DNA from 2 places in the Pantoea cypripedii genome. Region 1 is predicted to be linked to the other one. Evidence: predicted binding sites of a transcription regulator. Region 1 holds the regulator's gene; the other holds the start of a gene.
What was found. Region 1 encodes CRP, which controls carbon source genes, mostly activating them, when cyclic AMP is high. Its sites were predicted from a motif close to ATGTGANNNNNNTCACAT; they were not measured.
Positions count from the first base shown of each region.

Region 1 (7,712 bases):
CCTCTGCGGGCAATATCGAACTCGAATTGAATGCACAGAAAGCCCCGGTTTCGGTGAAAAACTTTGTTGATTACGTCAATAACGGCTTCTACAACAACACGATTTTCCATCGTGTGATCCCTGGCTTTATGGTGCAGGGCGGTGGCTTCACCACCGATATGCAGCAGAAGCAAACCAACGCACCGATTAAAAACGAAGCCGACAACGGCCTGCGTAACCTGCGTGGCACCATCGCGATGGCGCGCACCGCAGAAAAAGACAGCGCGACCAGCCAGTTCTTTATTAACGTCGCCGACAATGCCTTCCTCGATCACGGTCAGCGTGATTTCGGTTACGCGGTATTTGGTAAAGTTGTGAAAGGAATGGATGTGGCCGATAAGATGGCTCAGGTGCCGACCAAAGATGTGGGTCCGTACCAGAATGTGCCGTCAAAACCGATCGTTATCCTCTCTGCGAAAGTCCTGCCCTGATTTATCGGCGCGCCATTTCGTGATGGCGCGCTCTGCCGCTCTCCGGCAAAGCGAATATTTGCTGCTTATACTTAGGGCAAATTGCTTGCCGGAGGCTCTATGACCAGCAAACTGACCGATAAACAGAAAGCCACCCTGTGGCAACAACGTCGCGCTGCCAGCTACCAGGCCAGCTGCCGTCTGGCGGGTTATACGCTGAACGAACCGGTAATCACACCTGAACAGGCTTCAGCCCGGCTGACCTCGTTAAGGAGGCAATATGGCGGATAATTCTCTGGCGGTACGCGACCCTTATCTGTGGCACAACGATAATGTGCTGAAAAACCGTCTGGATATTCACGATAGCGCACAGCTACGCAAAGCTGAGCTGGCGTTCAGTGCCGCGCGGCTCGCCACGCTGGAGCTGGCTCCGCGTAACAGCGGTATGCCGTGGCTATGCCATATTCATCGCACGCTGTTTCAGGATCTCTACAGCTGGGCCGGTGAGTTGCGCACGGTCGATATCTGGCGCGATGACACCCCCTATTGCCACTGCGCCTACATTGAGAAAGAAGGCAACAGCCTGATGAGCGCGTTGGCGGAGGAAGAGGGGCTGGCCCATCTGGCGCAGGATGAATTTGTCGCGCGCCTGACGCATTACTACTGTGAGATCTACGTGCTGCACCCGTTCCGGGCCGGTAATGGCCGTACCCAGCGTATCTTCTTCGAGCAGCTGGCGTTACATGCTGGTTATCTGCTGACGTGGGATAAGCTGGACCGTGATAACTGGCGTACGGCGATTCGTGACGCCATCGAGGGCGATTTAACCGCGCTCAGCGCGCAATTTGCGAAAGTGGTAAGTCCCGCCCGTTAAAATGCGTAGAATGGCGGCGGTTTTACCGGCCTGAGGGCGCTATGCTGCTGCTAATTGATAATTACGACTCCTTCACCTGGAATCTCTACCAGTACTTCTGCCAACTGGGCGCTGACGTCAGGGTGGTGCGCAATGATGCCATCACCCTGGACGAGATGGATGCGCTTCCCCTGAGCCATCTGGTGATTTCACCCGGCCCCTGTACGCCGGACCAGTCCGGTATCTCGCTGGCGGCCATCCGCCATTTTGCCGGTCGTCTGCCGATCCTCGGCGTGTGCCTCGGTCATCAGGCGATTGCTCAGGCTTATGGTGCTCAGGTGGTGCGTGCGCGTCAGGTGATGCATGGCAAAACGTCGGCAATTCGCCATAACGATAGTGGCGTGTTTCGCGGGCTGAACAATCCCCTCACCGTGACCCGTTACCATTCGCTGATTGTGGCGCGGGATTCTCTGCCCGACGCGTTTGAGGTCACGGCCTGGAGCCTGCGCGAGGGGGAGCCTGATGAAATAATGGGGTTCCGTCATAAAACGTTGCCGCTGGAAGGGGTACAGTTCCACCCGGAAAGCATTCTCAGTGAACAGGGACATCAGCTGCTGGAAAATTTCCTGCGGCCTTAAGTTGTGTTTGCCTTTGTGTGATTTTTTATGCATATTTTGTGATTATATTTTCACGTCAACTCAACAAATAACCCGATGAGGTCGGCAATGGCAGCAGAAAAACTAGCGGTAACCCGGGAAACGTTCGATAACGTAATTTTGCCTGTTTATGCACCTGCGCAATTTGTGCCGGTTAAAGGCAAGGGTAGCCGAGTCTGGGATCAGCAGGGCAAAGAGTATATCGATTTTTCTGGCGGTATCGCGGTGACTGCGCTCGGCCATTGCCATCCGGCGCTGGTGGAAACGCTGAAAACCCAGGGCGAAACCCTGTGGCACACCAGCAACGTGTTCACCAATGAACCGGCGCTGCGCCTGGCAAGCAAACTGATTGCGGCCACCTTTGCCGATCGCGTGTTCTTTGGCAACTCCGGTGCGGAAGCTAACGAAGCCGCGTTCAAACTGGCGCGCTATTACGCCTGCAAAAAACACAGCCCGTTCAAAAGCAAAATCATCGCCTTCCACAATGCGTTTCACGGGCGCACGTTGTTTACCGTCTCGGTCGGCGGCCAGCCAAAATACTCCGATGGTTTTGGCCCGAAACCGGCGGATATCGTGCACGTGCCTTACAACGATCTGGCGGCGGTGAAAGCGGTCATTGATGATCACACCTGCGCCATCGTAGTCGAGCCGATTCAGGGCGAAGGCGGCGTGATGCCTGCTACGCCGGAATTTATGCAGGGTCTGCGTGCCTTATGCGATGAATACAAGGCGCTGCTGGTGCTGGACGAAGTGCAGAGCGGCATGGGGCGCAGTGGCAAACTGTTTGCTTACGAACACTACGGCATCACCCCGGACATCATCACCACGGCGAAAGCGCTGGGCGGTGGTTTCCCGGTGAGCGCTATGCTGACCACCAATGAAATCGCCTCGGTGATGGCACCGGGCGTGCATGGCACCACTTATGGCGGCAACCCGCTGGCCTGTGCGATTGCCGAAACGGCGCTGGATATCATCAACACGCCTGAAGTGCTGGATGGTGTCGAAGCTCGTCGTCAGCAGTTCGTGACGGCGCTGAAAGCGCTGGATAGCAAGTTTGATCTGTTCAGTGACATCCGTGGCAAAGGGCTGCTGATTGGCGCAGCGTTGAAGCCGCAACACGCCAGCAAAGCACGCGATATCCTGCATGCGGCAGCGGCGGAAGGTTTGATGATCCTGACAGCCGGTACCGATGTGATCCGTTTTGTCCCGTCGCTGGTGATTGAGCCGACCGATATCGAAGAAGGGATGGCGCGGTTTGCCGTGGCGGTAGAGAAGGTGCTGGCGGCGTAACTCAGTTTTTCACCCGCAAGCCCATCAGCCAGCGACCATGATGCGGTCGCTGGCTCCACGCCAGTGAAGAGATGGTATGCATCACGTTAAGGTGTTGCAGAATCCGCTTCACATGCTGTTCAAGAATGGTGACCGCTCCCTCATTAATATTTTCCGGCGCTTCCAGCACGTTGCTGTCGTTGCCCGGCCCGTCATATTCCAGCCGCTGCTGACAACGCTGCAAGGCGATTTCGCAGGATTGCAGATACTTCTCGGCGAGCTTTGGCGTCAGCATGGTGTGCTCGCGCGCCAGAATCGTCATGGCGTTGATGTGTTCGACAATAAACTGGCTGTGCGTCACCCATAACCGCATATCTTTCAGATACTGCGAGTTAAAACCGGGTTCGGTCATTGCCTGATTCAGTGAGTTAAACATGGCGTTGTGCGCCTGATTGACCTTAACGCGCTGGTACGCCAGCTTCTCTGGCGACTGTTCCGGCCCGAGCAGCAGCTGCAACGCTTCCTGGTCAGCCTCCAGCGCATCGTGCGCGTTTTTACGTAGCAAGCCGCTCTGCCACTGTGGCCACAGCCAAATCATGCCGCCAAAGGCGATCAGACAGCCCATCAGCGTATCCATCATACGCGGCAGCAGAAACTGCGCGCCATTCAGTGACAGTAGCTGGAGCGAATACACCGCCGTTACCGTAAAACCAATCATCGACCAGCCGTAATATTTACGCGTCACCAGATAGCTGGCGAGGGTGATCGCCAGCATAAACAGCAGTGTGATGGATTCCGGTACGGCCAAACGCAGCGAAGCAGCGGCGATCAATAGCCCGGTGAAAGTGCCAAGCGCACGGTGCTGGATACGCACGCGGGTGGCGCTGTAGCCGTTCTGGCTGACGAACATGGTGGTCATCAGAATCCAGTAGGGCTTGGGGATGTTGAAGAATAAGGCCAGCGCGCTGCCAAACATCAGCATCACGGCAAACCGTGCTGCGGTGCGCAACGCCGGGGACTTTAGCGACAGATAACTGCGCAGCGCCGGAAAAAACGGTAAACGCCGCTGGCGGTCGGCCATCAGGTCACGGGTATAAAGGGGTTTCTGCGTACGCAAGACGCGGGCAATCCGGCTGAAGTGGTACAGGCAAAAATTACCGACCGGATTATCCGGGTGCTGGCGCGCAATCTTTTCCAGCGCCCCGAGCTGCTTCTCCATATGAAAGCGCTCAGGTAACTGGTGATACAGGATGGCATCAGCCAGCAGCCGCAGCCGCGCCGAGATGGTTTTCGCGTTCCAGCGGATCACCGCTTCAGCGTGGCTCTGCTCCACCAGCTTTTGCACTTCTTCGGGCTGGTGCAGGCTGACCGAGATATGTTCCTGGAGATCAAGTGCCACCTGGAAGGCGCGCGTCAGGCGTTTATGGCTGTTGTTGCGGCTGGCAGACAGCATATGCATTTGCTGATAACAGGTGGTGATCAGGTCGACCGCTTTTTGCTGGCGAGCCAGCAGCGGAGGCAGCGCCTTTTCCGGATCGGTCAACTGCGTCAGCAGGGTATATTTGGCATCGCAATAATCCGCCAGCTCGCGATACAGCAGGCTGAGGGTTTCACGCATCGGCTGTTCTTTCCACAGCCAGAACCAGAACCAGTTAAACAGCCCGTACCACAGCGTGCCGCCGATATACAGCAGCGGCGGTACCCATATCGGCATGCGTCCTGCGAGGCTTAGCGTGAAGATGGCGGCGATAAGGGTGCCGGGCAGCAAGCGGCCATGCAACGGACTGATTTCGCCAGTGACGCCCACCAGCAGCGGCAGAGCCAGCATAATCAGCGGTAAAGGAACATGGTAATCCGTCAGCCACTGAATCAGAAAGCTGCCGGTGGCAAACAGGGATCCGCCGACAATCAGGCGTTTAAAGAAACGTTTATGTGGTGTATCCAGCCCCGCAATATTGCAGCAGGCGGGAACCAGCGAGAACAGCAAACCTTTTTGCAGGTCGCCAAACAGCCAGCCGAGAGCCACGGGCAGGCAAAGCACCAGCGTTTGCCGCAGGGCGTAATTAACTTCGGGATGATAGATGATTCGGCGCCACATCAGCTCATCGCAGACAAAAACGGCGCGATGTGACCATCACGCCGTGGGTGAGAAGGAATTAGCGGGTGCCGTAAACGACGATGGTTTTACCATGTGCGGAGATCAGGTTTTGATCTTCCAGCATTTTCAGAATACGGCCAACTGTCTCGCGTGAGCAGCCGACGATCTGACCAATTTCCTGACGGGTGATTTTGATCTGCATCCCGTCCGGGTGGGTCATGGCATCAGGCTGTTTGGCCAGATTGAGCAGCGTCTGCGCAATGCGACCGGTCACATCAAGGAAGGCAAGGTTGCCGACTTTTTCTGATGTCACCTGCAGGCGACGTGCCATCTGCGCCGAAAGACGCATTAAAATATCCGGGTTTACCTGAATCAGCTGACGGAATTTTTTGTAGGAAATTTCAGCCACTTCGCAGGCAGTTTTTGCTCGTACCCAGGCACTGCGTTCCTGACCTTCTTCGAACAGGCCAAGCTCGCCGATGAAATCCCCCTGATTGAGGTAGGAGAGGATCATCTCTTTGCCTTCTTCATCTTTAATCAGTACCGCAACGGCACCTTTCACGATGTAGTAGAGCGTTTCCGCTTTTTCACCCTGGTGAATCAGGGTGCTTTTGGATGGATATTTGTGAATATGGCAATGGGACAGGAACCATTCGAGTGTAGGGTCTGTTTGCGGTTTGCCGAGAACCATTCGCTATTATCCTCTGTTGTAATCGTGCCCAAAACACAGGGGGCAATTTTCCCTGTCAGGCGGTGAAATCGTAGAGCGCTTCCAGTAAAGGAAATTATTCGGGTGGACTCTTAAGCCAGGCTTCTGATTCTTCCCGCCTTCGTCTATTACGACGAAAATATTTTCAGCTCTGTTTGTAGCACAGCTTTTGCTAGCTGTCTTCTGTTGTCTCGCTTCAGCAAAAGGGCGATTAGTCTGGATTGCTGTTTCTCAGGTGAAAGCGTACTCTGGCGGCAAATCAGCCGATTCAGGAGAAAGAATAATGCAGGCACGAGTCAAATGGGTGGAAGGGCTTACCTTTCTCGGAGAATCCTCATCGGGTCATCAGGTATTAATGGATGGGAACTCGGGTGATAAAGCGCCGAGTCCGATGGAGATGGTGCTGATGGCGGCGGGTGGTTGCAGCGCAATTGACGTGGTGTCTATCCTGCAAAAAGGGCGCAATGAAGTGACCGATTGCGAGGTGAAACTCACCTCTGAGCGTCGTGAAGAAGCGCCACGGATTTTTACACACATCAATCTGCATTTTATTGTCAGCGGCAAGGATTTGGGCGATAAAGCGGTGGCGCGTGCAGTGGATCTTTCGGCAGAAAAATATTGTTCGGTGGCGATCATGCTCGGCGAAGCCGTCGACATCACCCACAGCTATGAGGTAGTTGAGGCATAGCACGAACGTAGCGGCGCGATTAATCGCGCGGGTTTTTTCGTGCAGCATGTACGGGATCATGCGATTAATCGCGCGGGTTTTTTCGTGCAGCATGTACGGGATCATGCGATTTATCGCGCGGTTTTTTTCGCGCAGCATGCACGGGATCGCGCGATAAATCGCGCCGCTACGGAAATGACAGGTTATTCAATCCGTTTACCTTCAATCAGTCGCTGCACCAGCGGTGTCATAATCAACTCCATCGCCAGCCCCATTTTGCCGCCCGGCACCACCAGGGTGTTCATATGCGAGATAAAGGAATTCTGAATCATTGCCAGCAGGTAGGGAAAGGCAATGCCTTCCAGCCCGCGAAAATGGATCACCACGAAGCTTTCATCCAGTGACGGAATTTCACGCGCGGCAAACGGATTCGAGGTATCGACGGTGGGCACGCGCTGGAAGTTGATATGGGTGCGCGAGAACTGTGGCGTGATGAAGTTGATGTAATCCTCCATCGAACGCACCACCGAATCCATCACCGCTTCGCGTGAATGGCCGCGTTCGCTGGTGTCGCGAATCAACTTCTGAATCCACTCAAGGTTGACGATCGGCACCACGCCGACCAGCAAATCTACGTGTTCGGCCACATTGTGCTGCTGCGTGACTACGCCGCCGTGCAGTCCCTCATAAAACAGCACATCGGTGTTTTCCGGCAACGGCTGCCACGGCGTAAAGGTGCCAGGCACCTGGTTCCACGGCACGGCTTCATCGTAGGTGTGCAGATATTTGCGCGACTGCCCGAGGCCGGATTGGCCGTATTGTTTGAAGGTTTGCTCCAGCAGGCCAAAATCGTTGGCCTCCGGTCCGAAGTAGCTGATGTGACGGCCCAGATCGCGCGCTTTGCGGATCGCCATGTCCATCTCCGGACGCGTATAGCGATGGAAACTGTCGCCTTCCACTTCTGCGGCATGCAGATCCAGCTGCTGGAAAATTTTCCGGAAGGCAAGGCTG
Region 1 is NZ_MLJI01000001.1:4,073,034-4,080,745, reverse strand. Features, by position in the region: gene ppiA (peptidylprolyl isomerase A) at 1-470, shown strand, start outside; gene HA50_RS19140 (YhfG family protein) at 570-740, shown strand; gene HA50_RS19135 (putative adenosine monophosphate-protein transferase Fic) at 730-1,323, shown strand; gene HA50_RS19130 (aminodeoxychorismate synthase component II) at 1,365-1,940, shown strand; gene argD (bifunctional acetylornithine/succinyldiaminopimelate transaminase) at 2,028-3,248, shown strand; gene HA50_RS19120 (YccS/YhfK family putative transporter) at 3,250-5,325, opposite strand; gene crp (cAMP-activated global transcriptional regulator CRP) at 5,384-6,016, opposite strand; gene HA50_RS19110 (OsmC family protein) at 6,318-6,722, shown strand; gene HA50_RS19105 (phosphoribulokinase) at 6,905-7,712, opposite strand, start outside.

Region 2 (7,712 bases), 3.2 Mb from region 1:
CGCGTTCAATGCTCCACGAGTTACAGCTGACAAAAGCGATATCCGGATTGATACTGCGCAGCAGGCGGCGACCATGTTCGCCAATGCACGACTGGCTGGAATCATCGATACGCCCGCCGATGATGGTGACTTCAATCTGTTTGAATTCTGACAGGAACAGCGCGATATGCAGATCGGCGGTAATCACCCGCAACGGCAAATGGGTCAGCTGACGCGCCAGCTCCAGCATGGTAGTACCGGCATCCAGCACCACCGCATCCCCGGACTGCACAAAACCAGCGGCAAAATGGGCGATCGCCTGTTTTTCTGCCAGGTTGCGCTGCATTTTTTCCAGCGTAGTAGGCTGGGCAGGAATAAAACGATTTAAGGTCACGCCGCCATGACTGCGGCTTACCACACCTTCCTTGTCCAGCTTAATCAGATCGCGGCGAATAGTGGCCGGTGAGGCAGAAATGGCACTCACCAGCTGTTCAACAGTAACCAGATTATGGCTTTTCAGATAATCCATAATCTGGTCGAGGCGACTTTGTCCCTTCATATTTCCCTATGCAAGTTGCATCGCGAGTTTGATGGAGATCGCCATGCTCGCAGAGTTCGCCTTACCTGTCCAGGCGATATCAAAGGCGGTGCCGTGGTCCGCTGAAGTGCGGATAAACGGCAGGCCGGCAGTGATGTTCACGCCATCATAAAAACCGAGTAATTTCAGTGGAATATGGCCCTGATCGTGGTACATCGCCACCACCATATCGTACTGGCCTTGCTGACATTGCAGGAACACCGTATCCGGCGGGCACGGGCCGTACACATCGATGCCTTTTTCCTTCATCGCCCGGATAGCCGGTGCCACCGTGGTGATCTCTTCATCGCCGAACAGGCCATTTTCACCGGCATGCGGATTCACCCCTGCTACCGCAATACGTGGCTTGTCGTAGCCAACGCGACGCAGGAAGCTATCCGCCATGCCGATCACCGTTTCAATACGCGGACCATTCAGGGTATCGAGGAATTTACGCAGCGCAATATGGGTGGTGACGTGAATCACCTTCAGATGGTCGGTGTACAGCACCATGGCGTAATTTTTGGTATTGGTCAGCTGCGCCAGCAATTCAGTATGACCCGGATAGATATGACCGGCCGAATGCAGCGCTTCTTTGTTCAGTGGCGCAGTGGCAATGGCATGGACTTCCCCGGCCAGCGCCAGCTCGGTGGCGCGTTTCACACAGCGCCAGGCCAGATCGCCCGCTTCCTTCTGTACCACGCCCGGCTTCAGTGCGTCCGGATTCGCCAGCGGCTCATCAATCACGTTGATGATGCCTGGCGCAAAGTGCGCATCTTTTACCTGATCCAGCACGCGCAGTTCGACCTGCGGCGTAATGTTCAATCCCATCACCCGACGCAGCGTACTGGCGCAGCCAACCACCACCGCAGGCACGCCTGCCAGGTCGCCTTCTGCCAGCGCTTTAATGATGATCTCCGGGCTGATGCCCGCCGGATCGCCCATGGTCACCGCAATAATTTTATTCACTCGACTTCTCCTCAATAAAACGAATGGCTTCTACCAGGGTGTTTTCGTCACCAAAGCCACCCGCTTTGGTCATCACCGGCAGGTGTAAATCACTATTAAGCAGAACCCCGTGCGGCACACAGCCCGCCACCAGGCCCTGAATCTGGAAACCACTGGCACCGAGTGCCTGCGCCACGGCGATCGCAACATCACCGCCGGAGAGATACAGCCCGGCAGGTTGATGATCGCGGCAGACCGTGTTGGTCAGCTGCGCCAGAAACTGGCAAATCTGCTCGCCCAGCTGCTGGCGCGATAGCTGATGCTGCTGGCACAGCGCATCTATCTCATGGCGCTGCCCGGCATGTTGCGTGGTGCGAACCACGCAGTGGATACCTGCGTGCAACGCCTGTTGCATCTCCTGCTGCCAGACGCGGGCCTGCGGCCATGCGGGCTGGGCAAACCGCTGGCGGATATCAATATCGATGATGCGGATGGCGCGCTGGCTGGCGAGCCGGTCAATCTGCTGCTGCGCAATGGCACTCATCGAACCGACGATCGCCAGCACCGGACGTGCCGGGCGTCCGGCAAGGTACTCACCTAAGGCATCACCGAGGCCGGACGCGCCAGCCAGCAATGGGCGGGTTTTCAGCGTCGCGGCAGCCTGCATCAGCAGGGCCAGGTCAGCATCCTGCTCAATATCAATCACCACCAGCCCGTGCATCGTAGCCAGCAGCTGCGCAAGCTTGCCGCTGCGTAGCGTGGCAACATCGACAACCTCGCCCGGCAAATCGCTCTGCATTTGCAGGCGCGTCAATACGTGGCTGCTGGTGACTGGCGTTTTCGGGTCGCTGGCAAATTCGGTGTCAGTCAACCGCTGCTGGTTGATCCACACTTCACCGTTGTGTGTGGTCCGCCCGAGTTTCGGCACCGCGGGTGCCACCAGCGCCAGCGTTTTGCCGCTGGCCTGTAATGCCGCAGCGATCTCCGCACCGGGGTTGCCACGTAACGTCGAGTCGATCTTCTTCAACAGCCAGCCATCCTGAGCAATCGCCTGATGTTGTTGCACCGCATAACGGGTGCGTTCGGCCGCTTCAGTTGCGCTCACCGCCCGGCTGTCGGTGCTGATGACCAGCACATCAGCAGCAGTGGCATCGTGTGGCGTCTGGCTATCAAACAGCACATGTACGCGCGCGCCTGCCCGGGCCAGCCCGCTTCCGGCATCGTTAGCGCCGGTAAAATCATCGGCAATCACCAGAACCGACGTTTTCCATGGATGTGAACGCATTCTCTCTCCTGTCACGGCCAGCTTGCCGTATTGAGATTGATTATATTCAATCATGATTGATTATATGTGAGCAAGATCAAATTAATTGAAATCAATATGCCCTATAAATTCAGGCACAGTTAGTGACAGATATCGCATTGCATTGAGCAATAACAATCAAACAGTGCGATAACACCGGGAAAAGGGTACGAAATGAATATCAACAGCACCGTGATCAGCGGCTACCAGGCACTTAATGACCTCAGCTACCTGCTGAAAGGTAAGCAAAAAGCTCTGCTGGTTACTGATAAGAATATAGAGGGCATTCCGGCAGTACAGACGTTAATCACCCAGCTGAAGCAGCAGATCGCCAGCCTCAGCGTGGTCAATAGCGTGCCGCCAGAGCCGAGCCAGCACGATGTGGCGGCGATCGTCGCGGCCCTGCCAACTACCGATGTCGATCTGGTGATTGGCGTGGGTGGCGGTAGCGTACTGGATGTCGCCAAGCTGCTGTCTATTCTGTGCGTAGCAGGTGCCCCCACCCTGGATGCGTTGCTGGCGGGGGAGAAACCGCTGACCCGCACCACCTCGCTGTTGATTCCCACCACCGCCGGTACCGGTTCTGAAGCCACGCCGAACGCCATTCTGGCGATCCCGGAGAAAGAGACCAAAGTGGGCATTATCACCCCGGTGATGCTGCCGGATTACGTGGCACTGATACCGGAGCTGACCACCAGCATGCCGCCGCATATTGCCTCTTCAACCGGTATCGATGCGTTGTGCCACCTGATTGAGTGCTTCACCGCGACAGTGGCGAATCCGGTCAGCGATAACTACGCGATGATCGGCATGAAGAAGCTGTTTGCCAGCCTGGAAACCGCCGTTGCCGAACCGGGTAATCTTGAAGCGAGACTGAATATGTTGTGGGCGTCTTACTACGGTGGCGCGTCGATTGCCCATGCCGGTACGCACCTGGTGCACGCCATGTCTTATCCGCTGGGCGGCAAATATCACATCCCACACGGCGTCGCCAACGCCATCCTGCTGGCACCCTGCATGCGCTTTGTGCGCCCGGCAGCGGTGAGTAAATTTGCTCAGGTCTGGGATTTACTGCCCGATGCCGGCCTCCAGCTGGATGAAGAGGCCAAGTCGCACGCGCTGGTGGAATATTTTGCCGCACTGGTGCAACGCCTGAAGTTGCCTGCCAGCCTGGAAGAACTGGGTATCGGCCCGGATCACCTGCCCTATCTGGTGGAAGCCGCGCTCGACGTGCAACGCCTGATGAAGAATGTACCGATGAAAGTGAGCGCCGATGACGTGCGAAACGTCTACCTGACGCTGTTTCCGGCATTGAATCACTAAGGACTATCGAGGAAATCATGAGTAACAAAATCCAGGGCGTACTGACCGCCATTGTCACCACCTTCGACCGCGACGGTGCCTTCAACCCTGCTACTCAGCGTGAGCAGGTCAGGCGTCAGCTGAGCGCCGGTAACGGTATTTTCTGCGGCGGCACCAACGGCGAATTCTTCGTGCTGAATGAGCAGGAGAAGCTGGCCGTCACCGAAACCTGTGTCGATGAAGTCAACGGCAGCGCGCCTGTCGTCGCCCATATTGGCGAGATCTCGACGCGTGAAACCATCCGTCTCGGTAAGCAGATTGAGAAGCTGGGCGTGGATGCGGTGTCGGTGATCACCCCTTATTTTGTGCCGCTGAAACAGGATGAGCTGATTTATCACTATCAGAGCGTGGCAGATGCCCTGAGCGTGCCGCTGTTCCTCTACAACATCCCGGCGCGCACCGGCAACACGCTGCAACCAGACACCGTGCGCCAGCTGGCCGCGCATCCCAACATCATCGGTATCAAAGACAGCGCGGGCAGCTATGAGAGCCTGAGCGGTTTCCTCAAGGCAGCGGAAGGTATCGATAGCTTTGATGTGCTGAACGGTCCGGATTCCTTAATCCATCAGGGCTTCGTCGATGGCTGCTCTGCCTGCATCTCCGGCCTTGCCAACGTAGCACCGAAAGAGATCAACGCCATCTGGGCGCGCTTCCATGCCGGTGATATTGCAGGTTCGCGTCTGGCTCAGGAAAACGTCACCGGCCTGCGTACCGATCTTTACAGCATCGGGTTCTCCCCGGCAGCGGTGAAGAAAGCCCTCTCCCTGCTGGGTTATGACGTGGGTGACAGCCGCTATGCGGTGCGCTTCTCTGCCGAAGAAGAGCAGAAGATCCGCCAGGTAGTGAACCAGTATTTGCAGTAACGGCCGTCAGGGCAGCCGCTGCTGCCCTTGCCTGTTCCACTTTTTACACCGGGAAGCGTTATGAAAGTCATCTGTACCTCACCGTCATTCGCCAAATATGACGCCACGCCAGTCACCACCTTACAGCAGCAGGGTTTCGAGCTGATTACCCTGCCGGCCGATGCCCCGCTCAGCGCGCTGGAACCTCATCTGGCTGACACCGTGGCGATGATTGTCGCCTTTACCGACGTGAATGAAGAACTGCTGAGCAAAGCGCCGCAGCTGAAGATTGTCTGCAAACATGGCGTTGGCGTCGATAACATCAACCTCGACGCTACCCGCGCACGCGGTATTTACGTCACCAACGTACCGGACGCCAATAAGCACGCCGTGGCCGACTTCGCCTTTGCGTTGATTCTCAACAGCGCGCGTCAGGTCACCCAAGCCGCCGTAGAAACCCGCGCCGGTCACTGGCCACGCATTTTCGCCACCGATGTGTATGGCAAAACCCTCGGTATCGTCGGGCTGGGCAACATAGGCAAGCAAGTCGCACTGCGTGCCAAAGGATTCAACATGCGCGTCATCGCTTTTGATTTCTACCCGGATACAAAATTCGCTGCCGAACACGGCATTGAATTCGTCGATATGGAGCAACTGACCGAGGCGAGCGACTTCATCACCCTGCATACCCCGCTGACCAACGAAACGCGCAACCTGTTTGATGCCGCACGCATCAAACGCATGAAGAAAAGCGCCTTCCTGATCAACGTGTCACGCGGTGGCGTGGTGAACGAACAGGATCTGTTCCAGGCATTGCAGGACAACGTGATTGCCGGTGCCGCTGCTGACGTATTTGAGCAGCAACCGCTGGCGGAACACCCGCTGTTCACGCTGAGTAACTTTATCCCAACCTCGCATATCGCGGGCTACACCGACGGAGCCATCAGCGCCATCGGCGAACGCTGCGTGATGCAGATTGTGCAGTGCATTAAACAGGGCGAACGCCCGCTGAACGTGATGAACGGGCTGGCCTAAAGGCCGCCCGGCTCAACCCTACGAAATGTCTGGTGGATTATTATTATGAACAACACCTCTCGCATTCGCTGGTGGATCGCAGGCCTGATGTGGCTGGCGGTTGCCATTAACTATATTGACCGAACTGTACTCTCTGCTGCTGCCCCACACCTGATCAAAGAACTGTCGATCAACCCGGAAATGATGGGCGTGATCATGGCTGCGTTTTTCTGGTCGTATGCGCTGCTGCAAATCCCGGCGGGCTGGTTTGCTGACCGCTTCGGCCAGAAAAAAGGTCTTGGTATTGCCGTTGGCTGGTGGTCCATTGCCACCATGGCGATGGGGCTGGCGACGGGCTTTAAATCATTGCTGGCGCTGCGCCTGGCACTGGGTGTCGGTGAAGCCGCCGCTTACCCAAGCAACGCCGGGATCGCCGCACGCTGGTTCCCGGATCGCGAGCGCGCAACGGTTTCTGGCCTGTTTGATAGCGCCTCCAAGTTTGGTGGTGCCGTCGCAATGCCGCTGATCGTCTGGATGATCGCCATGTTTGACTGGCGCATCACCTTCCTCGCCATCGGCGCGATCGGTTTGTTCTGGGTGATCGCCTGGTACTTTATCTACGCAGAAAATCCGGAAGATCATAAGGCGATCAGCCACGACGAAGTTCGCCTGATCCGTGATGGCCAGGCCAACAAGCATGGCGATAAAAGCGTGCTGCCAATGAAATGGTACAAGCTGCTGCGCTATCGCAATATCTGGGCGATGTGCATTGGCTTCTTCACCATTAACTACACTTCCTATTTCTTTATCACCTGGCTGCCGACCTACCTGGTGAAAGATAAGGGCATGGATTTCCTGAAAATGGGCATGGTGGCTGCACTGCCGCTGATTTGTGGCATGGTGATTGAAGTACTGGCAGGCTGGGCATCTGACCGCATGGTGCATAACAAAGTGCTGTCGCTCACCGCCACCCGCAAACTGTTCCTGACCATTGGCCTGCTGATGGCGCTGTGTATCGGTTTCGCCCCCTTCACCGACTCGGTATTTATGACGGTATTGCTGCTATGTATCGCGAAATCCGGCACCACCGTGGCGGCTTCCCAGGTATGGGCACTGCCGGGCGACGTCGCGCCGAAAAACAGCGTATCGATTGTTGCCGGTTTACAGAACACCGTCTCGAATATGGGCGGCGCGGTGGGTCCGATCATTACCGGTGCCATCGTCGGTGCCACCGGTCACTTCACCTGGGCACTGGTGTTCTCCGCCGTGCTGGTGGTGATTGGCATCCTCAATTACCTGTTTCTGATGGGCAAAGTTGAACCGATCGTGGATGAGGAAAAAGTTCATCATCCACACACCCTGACCAGCGGCGCGTAAGTGCCCAGCCACGCCGCATCGTCCTGATGCGGCGTTCTTTTCCCCAGGCAAAAACATTGGTTACAATCGTGAGAATTTGACAGCCATCAATGAATATTTATCGGTAACCCCTTAAATTTATTGCTCTTTAATGGATGAAACAAAGCAATCAGGATAAGGACATCACCGTAATGAAAACGAAATTAAGTTTTCTGGCGACTAATATTGTCGTCGCCAGCCTCTTCTCCCCTGCCACCTTTGCAGATTCGGCGAATACTGCTGCACTGAAAAACCACCTTCTTTCTGCCAGCCCGATTGAATCACTTCCAGG
Region 2 is NZ_MLJI01000001.1:834,703-842,414, reverse strand. Features, by position in the region: gene HA50_RS03710 (DeoR/GlpR family DNA-binding transcription regulator) at 1-538, opposite strand, end outside; gene HA50_RS03705 (D-threonate 4-phosphate dehydrogenase) at 545-1,525, opposite strand; gene dtnK (D-threonate kinase) at 1,518-2,789, opposite strand; gene HA50_RS03695 (iron-containing alcohol dehydrogenase) at 2,982-4,130, shown strand; gene HA50_RS03690 (dihydrodipicolinate synthase family protein) at 4,148-5,032, shown strand; gene HA50_RS03685 (phosphoglycerate dehydrogenase) at 5,093-6,046, shown strand; gene HA50_RS03680 (MFS transporter) at 6,092-7,402, shown strand; gene HA50_RS03675 (scabin-related ADP-ribosyltransferase) at 7,573-7,712, shown strand, end outside.
Region 2: HA50_RS03695 (iron-containing alcohol dehydrogenase) is a predicted target of CRP. The motif match lies at 2,854-2,871, and genes of this name have one in related genera.